DNA from 2 places in the Aeromicrobium sp. MLTX1 genome. Region 2 is predicted to be linked to the other one. Evidence: riboswitches for the same ligand, from Rfam matches in the RefSeq annotation. Region 2 holds a riboswitch; the other holds the start of a gene.
The links. A riboswitch is a leader RNA that binds a small molecule or an ion and turns the genes downstream of it on or off. The one in region 2 is predicted to bind S-adenosylmethionine.
Positions count from the first base shown of each region.

Region 1: another riboswitch for S-adenosylmethionine. It lies ahead of ACK99Q_RS09895 (aminotransferase class V-fold PLP-dependent enzyme); the one in region 2 lies ahead of thrC (threonine synthase).

Region 1 is NZ_JBKFDN010000001.1:2,036,843-2,041,542, forward strand. It holds gene ACK99Q_RS09885 (fibronectin type III domain-containing protein) at 1-357, opposite strand, end outside; gene ACK99Q_RS09890 (dicarboxylate/amino acid:cation symporter) at 387-1,844, opposite strand; SAM riboswitch class IV at 2,004-2,128, shown strand; gene ACK99Q_RS09895 (aminotransferase class V-fold PLP-dependent enzyme) at 2,145-3,494, shown strand; gene ACK99Q_RS09900 (HNH endonuclease family protein) at 3,585-4,289, opposite strand; gene ACK99Q_RS09905 (GNAT family N-acetyltransferase) at 4,336-4,700, opposite strand, start outside.
Region 2 is NZ_JBKFDN010000001.1:432,581-437,280, forward strand. It holds gene ACK99Q_RS02000 (MoaD/ThiS family protein) at 30-308, opposite strand; gene thrC (threonine synthase) at 341-1,606, opposite strand; SAM riboswitch class I at 1,615-1,727, opposite strand; gene otsB (trehalose-phosphatase) at 1,797-2,570, opposite strand; gene ACK99Q_RS02015 (LytR C-terminal domain-containing protein) at 2,601-3,161, opposite strand; gene ACK99Q_RS02020 (DUF3263 domain-containing protein) at 3,163-3,453, opposite strand; gene ACK99Q_RS02025 (trehalose-6-phosphate synthase) at 3,565-4,700, shown strand, end outside.

The DNA of each region.
Region 1 (4,700 bases), 1.6 Mb from region 2:
CGTGGGCTTGGCGGTCGGCTTCGGGGTCGGCTCCGCCTTGATCTCGTCGGCGTACTTCACGTCGTTGGGGTTGCCCTGCCAGATGCCCGTCTTGCGGCTGGGCAGGACGTACTTGCCGTCGTCGTCCTGGTAGCAGCCGCTGATCGGCGTGCACCACTGGTCGGCGGGCAGGGCGTCGAGCGCGCGGCCCATGTCGTCGTTGAGGCACGGCTGGTCGTCGCCGCCGTCGACCCAGGTGATGCTCGCGGCCTTCGCGGGCACGAGCAGGCCCTGGCCGGAGAGCAGGATGGTCGTCGCGAGGGCGAACGCCAGGAGCAGGTGCAGCGGCCGGGGCAGGCGCAGGGACTTCGAGGTCACGAGGACTCCTTCGGTGGGGGGTGCGGGGGTCAGCGGGTGGAGCCGAGCGGACGGCGCTCGGTGGGACGGTCGTCGATCGAGCAGGCGCCGACGGGGACGCCGCGGGCCACGGGGATCTCGCCGACCGCGGCCTCGAGGCGCTCCTTGGCCGAGGCCTCGTGCGGGACGACGGCCTCCTTGCGGCCGGCGAACACGTCGTCGTCGAGGCGGCCGACGCGGCGGGCCACGACGGTGGCCGCGACCGCGGCCGCGGTGACGTTGGTCATCGTGCGGGCCATGTCGACGATCGCGCTGATCGGCAGCGTGAGGATGACGACCTCGAGCGGCAGGCCGGCCGCGGTGAGCACGGTGGTGGCCACGATCGTGGCGGTGCCCGGGACGCCGGCGGTGCCGATCGACACCAGGAGGCACAGCACGACGAGCAGCGCGTAGTCCGCCAGCCCGTAGGAGAGTCCCAGGCCGTTGATGGCGTAGACCGCGAGCATGATCGGCCAGATGCCGGCGCAGCCGGGCATGCCGATCGTGGTGCCGAGCGGGGCGGTGAAGCCGGCGACGTCGGACGGGACGCCCACGCGCTGGGTCAGCACCGTGGTGGTGACGGGCAGGGTGCCGGCGCTGCTCTGCGTCGTGAACGCGGTGCTCTGCGCCGGGAAGATCTTGCGGAAGAACGCGAGCGGGCTCACGTGGGCGGCGCTGCGCAGGATCACCGCGTTCACGACGAAGGTGTGCACGAAGCAGGCGACGTAGCCGACCACCAGCAGGCCCAGCAGCGAGAGCAGCTGGTCGCGGCGGCCGACCGCCGAGGAGGCGGCGCCCGCCGTCAGCACCAGGACCGCGTAGGGCGTGAGGGCGATGACGTAGCCGACGGCCTTGTAGATGATGACGCGGCCGGCCTCGACGAGGTTCAGGAACGGCGCGACCGTCTTCGGCGACCGCTCGGCGACGACCGCGGTGGCCACCGCGACGAGCAGCGTGAAGACGATGATCGGGATGATGTTGTTCTCCGAGACGTCCTTGACGATGTTCGTCGGGAAGAACCCGATGAAGACCTCGGCGAACGGCCGCTGGATCTCGTCGAGCGAGCGGGTGTCGACGCCGGCGGTCTCGAGGTCGGCGTTCTTGCCGATTCCCAGCTCGAGGGTGAGCCCGAGCGTCAGCAGGATCGCGATGAGGTTCATGCCGAGCAGCCAGACCGTGGAGGAGAGGCCGATCGTGCGCAGCTTCGCGGTGGAGCCGAGCGACGTGACGCTGGACAGGATCGACACGATCACCAGCGGGGCGACGATCGCCAGCAGCAGGTTGATGTAGATGCGGCCGAGCGGCGCGAGGTAGTCGACGTGATCGCGGAAGACGACGCCGACGGCGGCGCCGACGACGAGCGCCCCGATCGTCAGCACGGCGAAGTTCACGCCGATGCGGCCCAGGACCCACACGCCCGCGAACAGGCCGAAGGTCACGGCCAGGGCCACCAGGTTCCACGTGTCCACGCGGCTCCTCCTCGAGATCGGCGCGGGTCGGATCCCGGGCGCTGATGGTGATCCTGTCGGTCCGCGAGCGCGCCGGATGACGATCTCAAGATGAGAGACGCCGTCCGCATGATGAGATTTGCCGTGGTAGGCGCAGCGGACTGGCAGGCTCTGGCTCACGGTCACGAGTGCCAGCCGCGTCCTCGACGCACAGCCCCGGCTTGCTGGTCGGCAACCCTCCGTCGCGGCGGGGTGCTCCGGGTGAGGACCGGGCCTCGGCCGACCGGCCGGGGCAAGCGCGAGTCACCCCGGAGGTCCTCCATGTCGTCTGTCCTGTCCCACGCCGACTGTCCGCTGCTGCCCCTCGTGGGAGCCGACGTCACCGTCCCCCTCGTCGACGGCCGCTCGGTGCGTCACGTCAACCTCGACGGCGCCGCCAGCGCGCCCGCCCTGGCCTCCGTCGCGGAGCGCGTCAACGCCGTGCTGCCCTGGTACGCCAGCGTCCACCGCGGCGCCGGCTACGCCTCGCAGGTGTCCACCGCGCTGTACGAGCAGGCGCGCGAGGCCGTCGGCTCGTTCGTCGGTGCGCGGTCCGGCGACGTCACGATCTTCACGCGGAACACGACCGACGCGACCAACCTGCTGGCGGGCGCGGTGCCCGGCCGGGTGCTGGTCCTCGACGTGGAGCACCACGCGAACCTGCTGCCGTGGCGGCGCAGCCTCGGCGGCTGCGAGGTGCTCGGGGTCCAGTCCACCGTCGGCGCCACGTTGAAGGCACTCGCGTCGGTGCTGTCGCGCCGCCAGATCAGCCTGCTGTCCGTCACGGGCGCCTCGAACGTCACGGGCGAGTCGCTGCCGATCGACGCGGTCGTCGACCTCGCCCACCGGTACGGCGCGCGGGTCTTCGTCGACGGCGCGCAGCTGCTAGCCCACCGGGCACTCTCGCTGGCCGAGTCGGGCGTCGACTACGTCGCCTTCTCCGGCCACAAGGTGCATGCGCCCTTCGGTGCGGGCGCGCTCGTGGGTCGTCGCGACTGGCTCGAGGGCATCGAGCCGTACCTCGCCGGTGGCGGCGCCGTGCGGCGGATCACCGACGAGGACGTCGAGTGGACCGACGGCCCCGCGCGCCACGAGGCGGGCACGCCGAACCTCGTCGGCGCGGTCGCGCTGGCCGCGGCCGCGGAGGCGCTGTCGTCGCTCGAGTCCGACGCGGTGGTCGCGCACGAGGCCGCGCTGCGGTCGCGGCTCGTCGACGGACTCCGCGAGCTGCCCGGCGTGGACGTCGCGCGCATCTGGTCGGACTCGGCCGAGCCGATCGGCGTGGTCACGTTCCGCCTCGAGGGAGTCGATCCGGGTCTGCTGGCGGCGTTCCTGGCGGCCGAGCACGGTGTGTCGGTGCGCGACGGTCGCTTCTGCGCGCACCCGCTGCTCGACCGTCTCGGCTGGGGCGACGGCGCGGTCCGGGCGAGCATCGGGGTGGGCAGCCGCGCCGAGGACGTCGAGCGCCTGCTGGCCGGCGTGCGCGCCTGGGTCGCGGGGGAGCGGGTGGCCGAGTACCGCCGCGACGCCGGGGTCTGGGTCGTGGTGGACGACCCGCGGCCGACGCCGGCGTCCCTCGACATCGACCGCCTCGTCGCCACCGCGGCCGCCTGCGCCCCGGTCACCGTCTGAGAGCCGCCCCGCCCTCCGGGGGTACGGATCTTTCGACCTTGAGGTCGCTCCAGCGACACCTTGGCACCACGATGCGTTCCCGGGAGGGCGTCAGGCGGGCGGTGGCGGGGGACAGGTGTCGAGCATCGAGGTCAGGGCGCGGGCCTCGCTCGCGTCGACGGCGAGGTCCCAGCGCTGCTTCACGTCGATCCAGCGGGTGGCGTAGGCGCACTGAAAGGCGGCCTTCGGGCGCCAGCCGGCTGGGTCCTGTGAGCCCTTCGAGGCGTTCGTCGGACCGTCCGCGGCCACGAGCGACGGCAGGTCGTTCGCGAACCGCGAGCGTCGCTCGGGACTCCACGCGTGCGCGCCCGAGACCCAGGCCTCGGCGAGGGGGACGACGTGGTCGATCTGGATCGCCTGGGCCTGGCGCTGGTCCTTGAGGTCGTCGAAGTCCAGTCGCGTGCCGCGGTACGGGTCGACCCACGAGCCCGCGATCACGTCGTGCTGGCAGGAGCGCTGCACCTGGACGACCACGGTGCCCGGCACCGCGTCGCGCAGCAGCACGTCGTCGCGCTGGTTGCAGCCGTTGCCGTCGACGTCCCGCCACGCCGGACCGAAGGCGTCGCGGTCGTAGGCAGGAACGCGCGGCCGCCGGTCGACGGTGCGCAACCCGTCGAGGGCGACGCGTGCCTGGGCCGGCTCGAGCGTGGGCGCCGGCGCGACCGCGGCATCGTCGCCGGGCTCGACGAGGCCGAGCAGCTCGCACCCCGCCAAGGGGACGAGGAGCAGCGAGAGCAGCACGGACGGCAGACGCACGGGGCCACTGTGGCAGGTGGGTCCGACACAGGGAGTCGTCCACCCCTCAGGGCGCGCCGGACTCCAGCGGCCGCTTGAACCCCTCGTGGCTCGCCGTGTAGCCGAGGGACTCGTAGAACCGGTGGGCGTCGGTGCGGCGCTTGTCCGAGGTCAGCTGCGCGAGGGTGGCTCCGCGGGCCGCGCCCCACGCGTGGGCCCAGCCGATCAGGGCGCGTCCGAGTCCCGAGCCGCGGGTCGACGACGCGACGCGGACCGCCTCGATCAGCAGCCGCTTCACCCCGCCGCGCGACAGTCCGGGGAGCAGGGTCAGCTGCATCGTCGCGACGAGCGCGCCGTCGTCGTCGCGGACCACCACCAGGAGGTGGGCGTCGTCGCGGTCGACCTCGCGGAACGCCTCGACGTAAGGACCGA
Region 2 (4,700 bases):
CGCCTACGGCGGACTGGCCGAAAGACGGATCAGCAGCCGCCCGCGACCGCGGGGATCACCGAGATCTGGGTGCCGTCGGGGGTCTTGGTGTCGAGGCCGTCCGCGAAGCGCACGTCCTCCTCGGCCACGTACACGTTGACGAAGCGGCGCAGCTTGCCGTCCTCGTCGACGATGCGGGCCCGGATGCCGGGGTAGCTCGTCTCGAGCGAGTCGAGGACGGCGCTGAGGCGGTCGCCCTCGGCGGTGACCTGCGACTCGTCGTTCGTGTAGCTGCGCAGGATCGTGGGGATGCGGACGGACACGGCCATGGTGGCTCCTCGGGTGGGTTCGGTCGGACGGCTCAGGCGATGCCGGCCGCGGCGAAGGCGTCGTAGGTGGGGGCGATCGTGGCGCGCGGGCCGACGGACCCGGCGACCGCGTCGAGCGTCTTGAGGCCGTGACCGGTGTTGATCACGACGGTCTCGAGCTCGGGGTCCAGCTGGCCCGTCTCGACGAGCTTCTTGAGCACGGCCACGGTGGTGCCGCCGGCGGTCTCGGTGAAGATGCCCTCGGTGCGCGCCAGCAGGACGATCGCGTCGCGGATCTGGTCGTCGTCGACCTCCTCGACGCCGCCACCGGTGCCGCGGGCGATGTCGAGCACGTAGATCCCGTCGGCGGGGTTGCCGATCGCGAGCGACTTGGCGATCGTGTCGGGCCGCACGGGACGGATCGCGTCGACGCCGTCCTTGAACGCGGTGGCGACGGGGTTGCAGCCCTGCGCCTGCGCGCCGAAGACGCGGTACGGCTTGTCCTCGACGAGGCCCAGCGCGATGAGCTCCTGGAAGGCCTTGTGCACCTTCGTCAGCTGCGAGCCCGAGGCGACGGGGATGACGATCTGGTCGGGCAGGCGCCAGCCGAGCTGCTCGGCGATCTCGTAGCCGAGCGTTTTGGAGCCCTCGGCGTAGAAGGGGCGCACGTTGACGTTGACGAACGCCCAGCCCTCGTCCTCGCCGGCGATCTCGCTGGCCAGCTTGTTGACGTCGTCGTAGTTCCCGTCGACGGCGACCAGGTTGTCGGTGAAGATCGCCGAGTTCACCTGCTTGGGCGTCTCGAGGTTGCTCGGGATGAACACGACCGTGCGGATGCCGGCGCGGGCGCCCGCCGCGGCGACCGCGTTGGCGAGGTTGCCCGTCGACGGACAGGCGAACACCTTGCTGCCGAACTCGCGCGCGGCGCTCAGGGCGCAGGCGACGACGCGGTCCTTGAAGGAGTTGGTGGGGTTCGTGCTGTCGTCCTTGACCCACAGCTTCGCCAGGCCGAGCTCGGCGGCGAGGTTGCGCGCGTCGAGCAGGCGGGTGAAGCCCGGCTCGAGGTTGGGGCTCTCCTCGATGTCGGCCGGAACGGGCAGCAGGGCCTTGTAGCGCCAGATGTTCGTGGGCCCGGCCTCGATCTGCTCGCGGGTCACCGTGCCGAAGTCGTAGGCGATCTCGAGCGGGCCGAAGCACTCGTAGCAGGCGTAGTGCGGGCCGAGCTCGCGCGTGGCGCCGCACTCGCGGCACTTGAGGGCGGTGGCGGGGCCGAAGGCGCCCTCGCGAAGGGTGGTGCGGTCAGGGATCGTGACGCTCACGACGACTCCATTCATCTCTCCGGGCCGGCGTTCGACCGCGGACGGAATTAGCACCTGGCCGATGGTCGGCTGGTTGCTGGGGCTTCGTCGGGCCGTGTCCCTCTGCCCCTCGGGATGAGTGATGCCAGCCTAGGGGCGCGTCTCACGATACGTCCACTCGGTCCGGATGCCGAGACGAGCGGGAGAAGAGTCAGACCGGAGCGAACCGGTCGGCGAGGTCGCCGAGCCAGGCCGCGACGTCGTCGGGGCCGTCGAGCACCACGTCGGCCAGCGCGACGAGCGCGTCCTGCTCGTCGGACGCCGAGCACACGAGGGTGACGTCCATCCCCTGCTCGCGCAGGGCGATCGCCTCGCGGAACGCCGGCAGGTCGCCGAGGTCGTCGCCGGCGTAGATGACCGCGCCGGGCGAGACGCGGCCGATGATGCCGCGCAGGGTCTGCCCCTTGTCGGTGCCGGAGGCGCGCAGCTCGATCACCTGGCGACCGGGCTCGAGGTGGAGTCCGACCTCGGTGGCGAGCGCCTCGATCTGCGGGGCGAGCTCGTCGAGCAGGCCCGGCGCGACGCCGCGCGTGTGCAGCGCGATCGCCAGGCCCTTGTCCTCGACCCGGATGCGCGACGCGTCGTGCTCGCGCATCCACTGGGGCAGCCGCGCGGCCAGCTGCGAGACGGCCTCGGGGCGCGACGGGCGGGTCAGCTCGCCCGTGGCGGCGTCCCAGCGCTCGGCGCCGTACTGGCCGCAGACGACGAGGTGCTCGAGGCCGTCGCCCTCCTCGAAGCGGCCGAGCCGGCGCACCTGGTCGACGGGGCGTCCGGTGATGATCGCGATCGTGCCCAGGATCGGACCGAGGCGCCGCAGCGCCGCGAGGGACCCGGGGTGGATGTAGGCCGACGCGGGGTCCTCGACGATCGGGGCGAGCGTGCCGTCGAAGTCCAGCGCGAGCAGCGTGCGCCCCGGATCGGTCATGGGGAAAGTATGGCGCGGGCGCACGAGGGGTCAGCGGGGGCTGGCCAGCACGACCGTCAGGTTGCTGGTGGACATGTTCGCGGTGGCGGGCATGAGGCGGACGATCCCGAGGTCGCTGCCGAGCAGCGCGGCCTCGGCCTGGCGCCCGGCCGGGTAGTAGACGGTGTCCTGCGGGACGCCGCCGCGCCAGTCGGCCACGGCGCCGACGGTCCAGCCGGCGGCACGGGCCTGCCCGGCGACGCGGGCGGCGAGGCCGCCGATGCCGATCTGGTTGTAGACCGAGACGCCGATCGACCGGGTCGCCGGGGCCTCGGTGGTCGCCTCGGTCGTGGGATCGGCGGTGGGCTCGGTCGTCTTCTTCGGCTTCGGCTTGGCCGAGGCCTTCTTCGTGGGCTTCGACGTGGGACCGGTGCTGGTGCGCTGCGCCGACTGCGCGGGCGCCTCGTCCTCGCGGACGACCTCGATGATCGCCCAGCCGCCGAGCGCGCCGAGGATCAGCCAGACGGCGGGCAGCACGACGACGTGCCACGGGCGACGACGCTCGGGCTCACGCCGGTCGTCGCGCGGTTCGAGGGGCGGCTGCTCCTCCACCTCAGCGGTCGGAGCCGGTGCGCCGGGCCTGGCGCTGACGCTGGCGCTGCGAGCGCAGGCGGCGCAGGCGCTTGACGAGCAGCGGGTCGTGCGCGAGCGCGTCCTCGGAGTCGATCAGCGCGTTGAGGATCTGGTAGTACCGGGTGGCGGTCATGTCGAACTTGTCGCGGATCGCCTGCTCCTTGGCGCCGGCGTACTTCCACCACAGGCGCTCGAGCTCGAGCATCTCGCGGTCGCGATCGGACAAAGCGCCGTCGCGGACCGCCTGGTCGTGACTCTCCACCGCTGCCATGTGCCCGACTGTACCGGCGGAATCACACCATTGTCATTCCCGTTCGCGAATCCGTCGTCCCACCGCGTGAGGTCCGGGGCGGGAGGGCCGGTTCTCCTCTAGGGTGGCTGCATGGCGCCCGAGCAAGCTGACTTCCTCGTGATCGCCAACCGCCTGCCCGTCGACCGCCTGATCGGCGACGACGGCGAGGTCAGGTGGCGCAAGTCGCCCGGCGGTCTGGTCACGGCCCTCGAGCCGGTCATGAAGCTCCAGGGCGGGGCGTGGATCGGCTGGCACGGCGCCGCCGACGAGGACCTCCCCGAGTTCGAGGACGACGGCCTGCGCCTCGTCCCGGTGCCGCTGTCCGAGCGCGAGGTCGAGGAGTACTACGAGGGCTTCTCCAACGGCACTCTCTGGCCGCTCTACCACGACGTCGTCGTCACGCCGGAGTACCACCGCGAGTGGTGGGACTCCTACGTCACGGTCAACCGTCGCTTCGCCGAGAAGGCCGCCTCGCTGGCCGCCCAGGGCGCGGTCGTGTGGGTGCAGGACTACCAGCTCCAGCTCGTCCCGCAGATGCTGCGCGAGCTGCGCCCCGACCTGCTGATCGGCTTCTTCCTGCACATCCCGTTCCCGCCCACCGAGCTGTTCCAGCAGCTGCCGTGGCGCCGCCAGATCCTCGAGGGCCTGCTGGGCGCCGACCTCGTGGGCTTCCAGATGCCCGGCGGTGCGCAGAACTTCGCCCGCCTCGTGCGTCAGCGCGTGGGCCACCGCACCGTGCGCGACACCGTCTTCCTGCCCGACGGCCGCAAGGTCCTGGCGCGGGCCTACCCGATCTCGATCGACGCGCGCGGGTTCGAGCAGCTCTCGCGCACGCCCGAGGTCATCGCCCGGGCGCAGGAGATCCGCGACAGCCTCGGCAACCCGCGCCACGTGCTCATCGGCATCGACCGCCTCGACTACACCAAGGGCCTGCCCCAGCGGCTGCGCGCGTTCGGCGAGCTCGTCAGCGACGGCGTGATCGACGTCGACGACGCCGTCTTCGTCCAGGTGGCCACCCCGTCGCGCGAGCGGGTGCACCAGTACCGCCTGCTGCGCGACGACATCAACCGACTCGTCGGCCGGATCAACGGCGACATGGGACGCATCGGCCAGCAGCCGATCCAGTACCTGCACGCCTCCTTCCCACGCGACGAGATGGCGGCGATGTACCGCGCGGCCGACGTCATGGTGGTCACGCCCCTGCGCGACGGCATGAACCTCGTCGC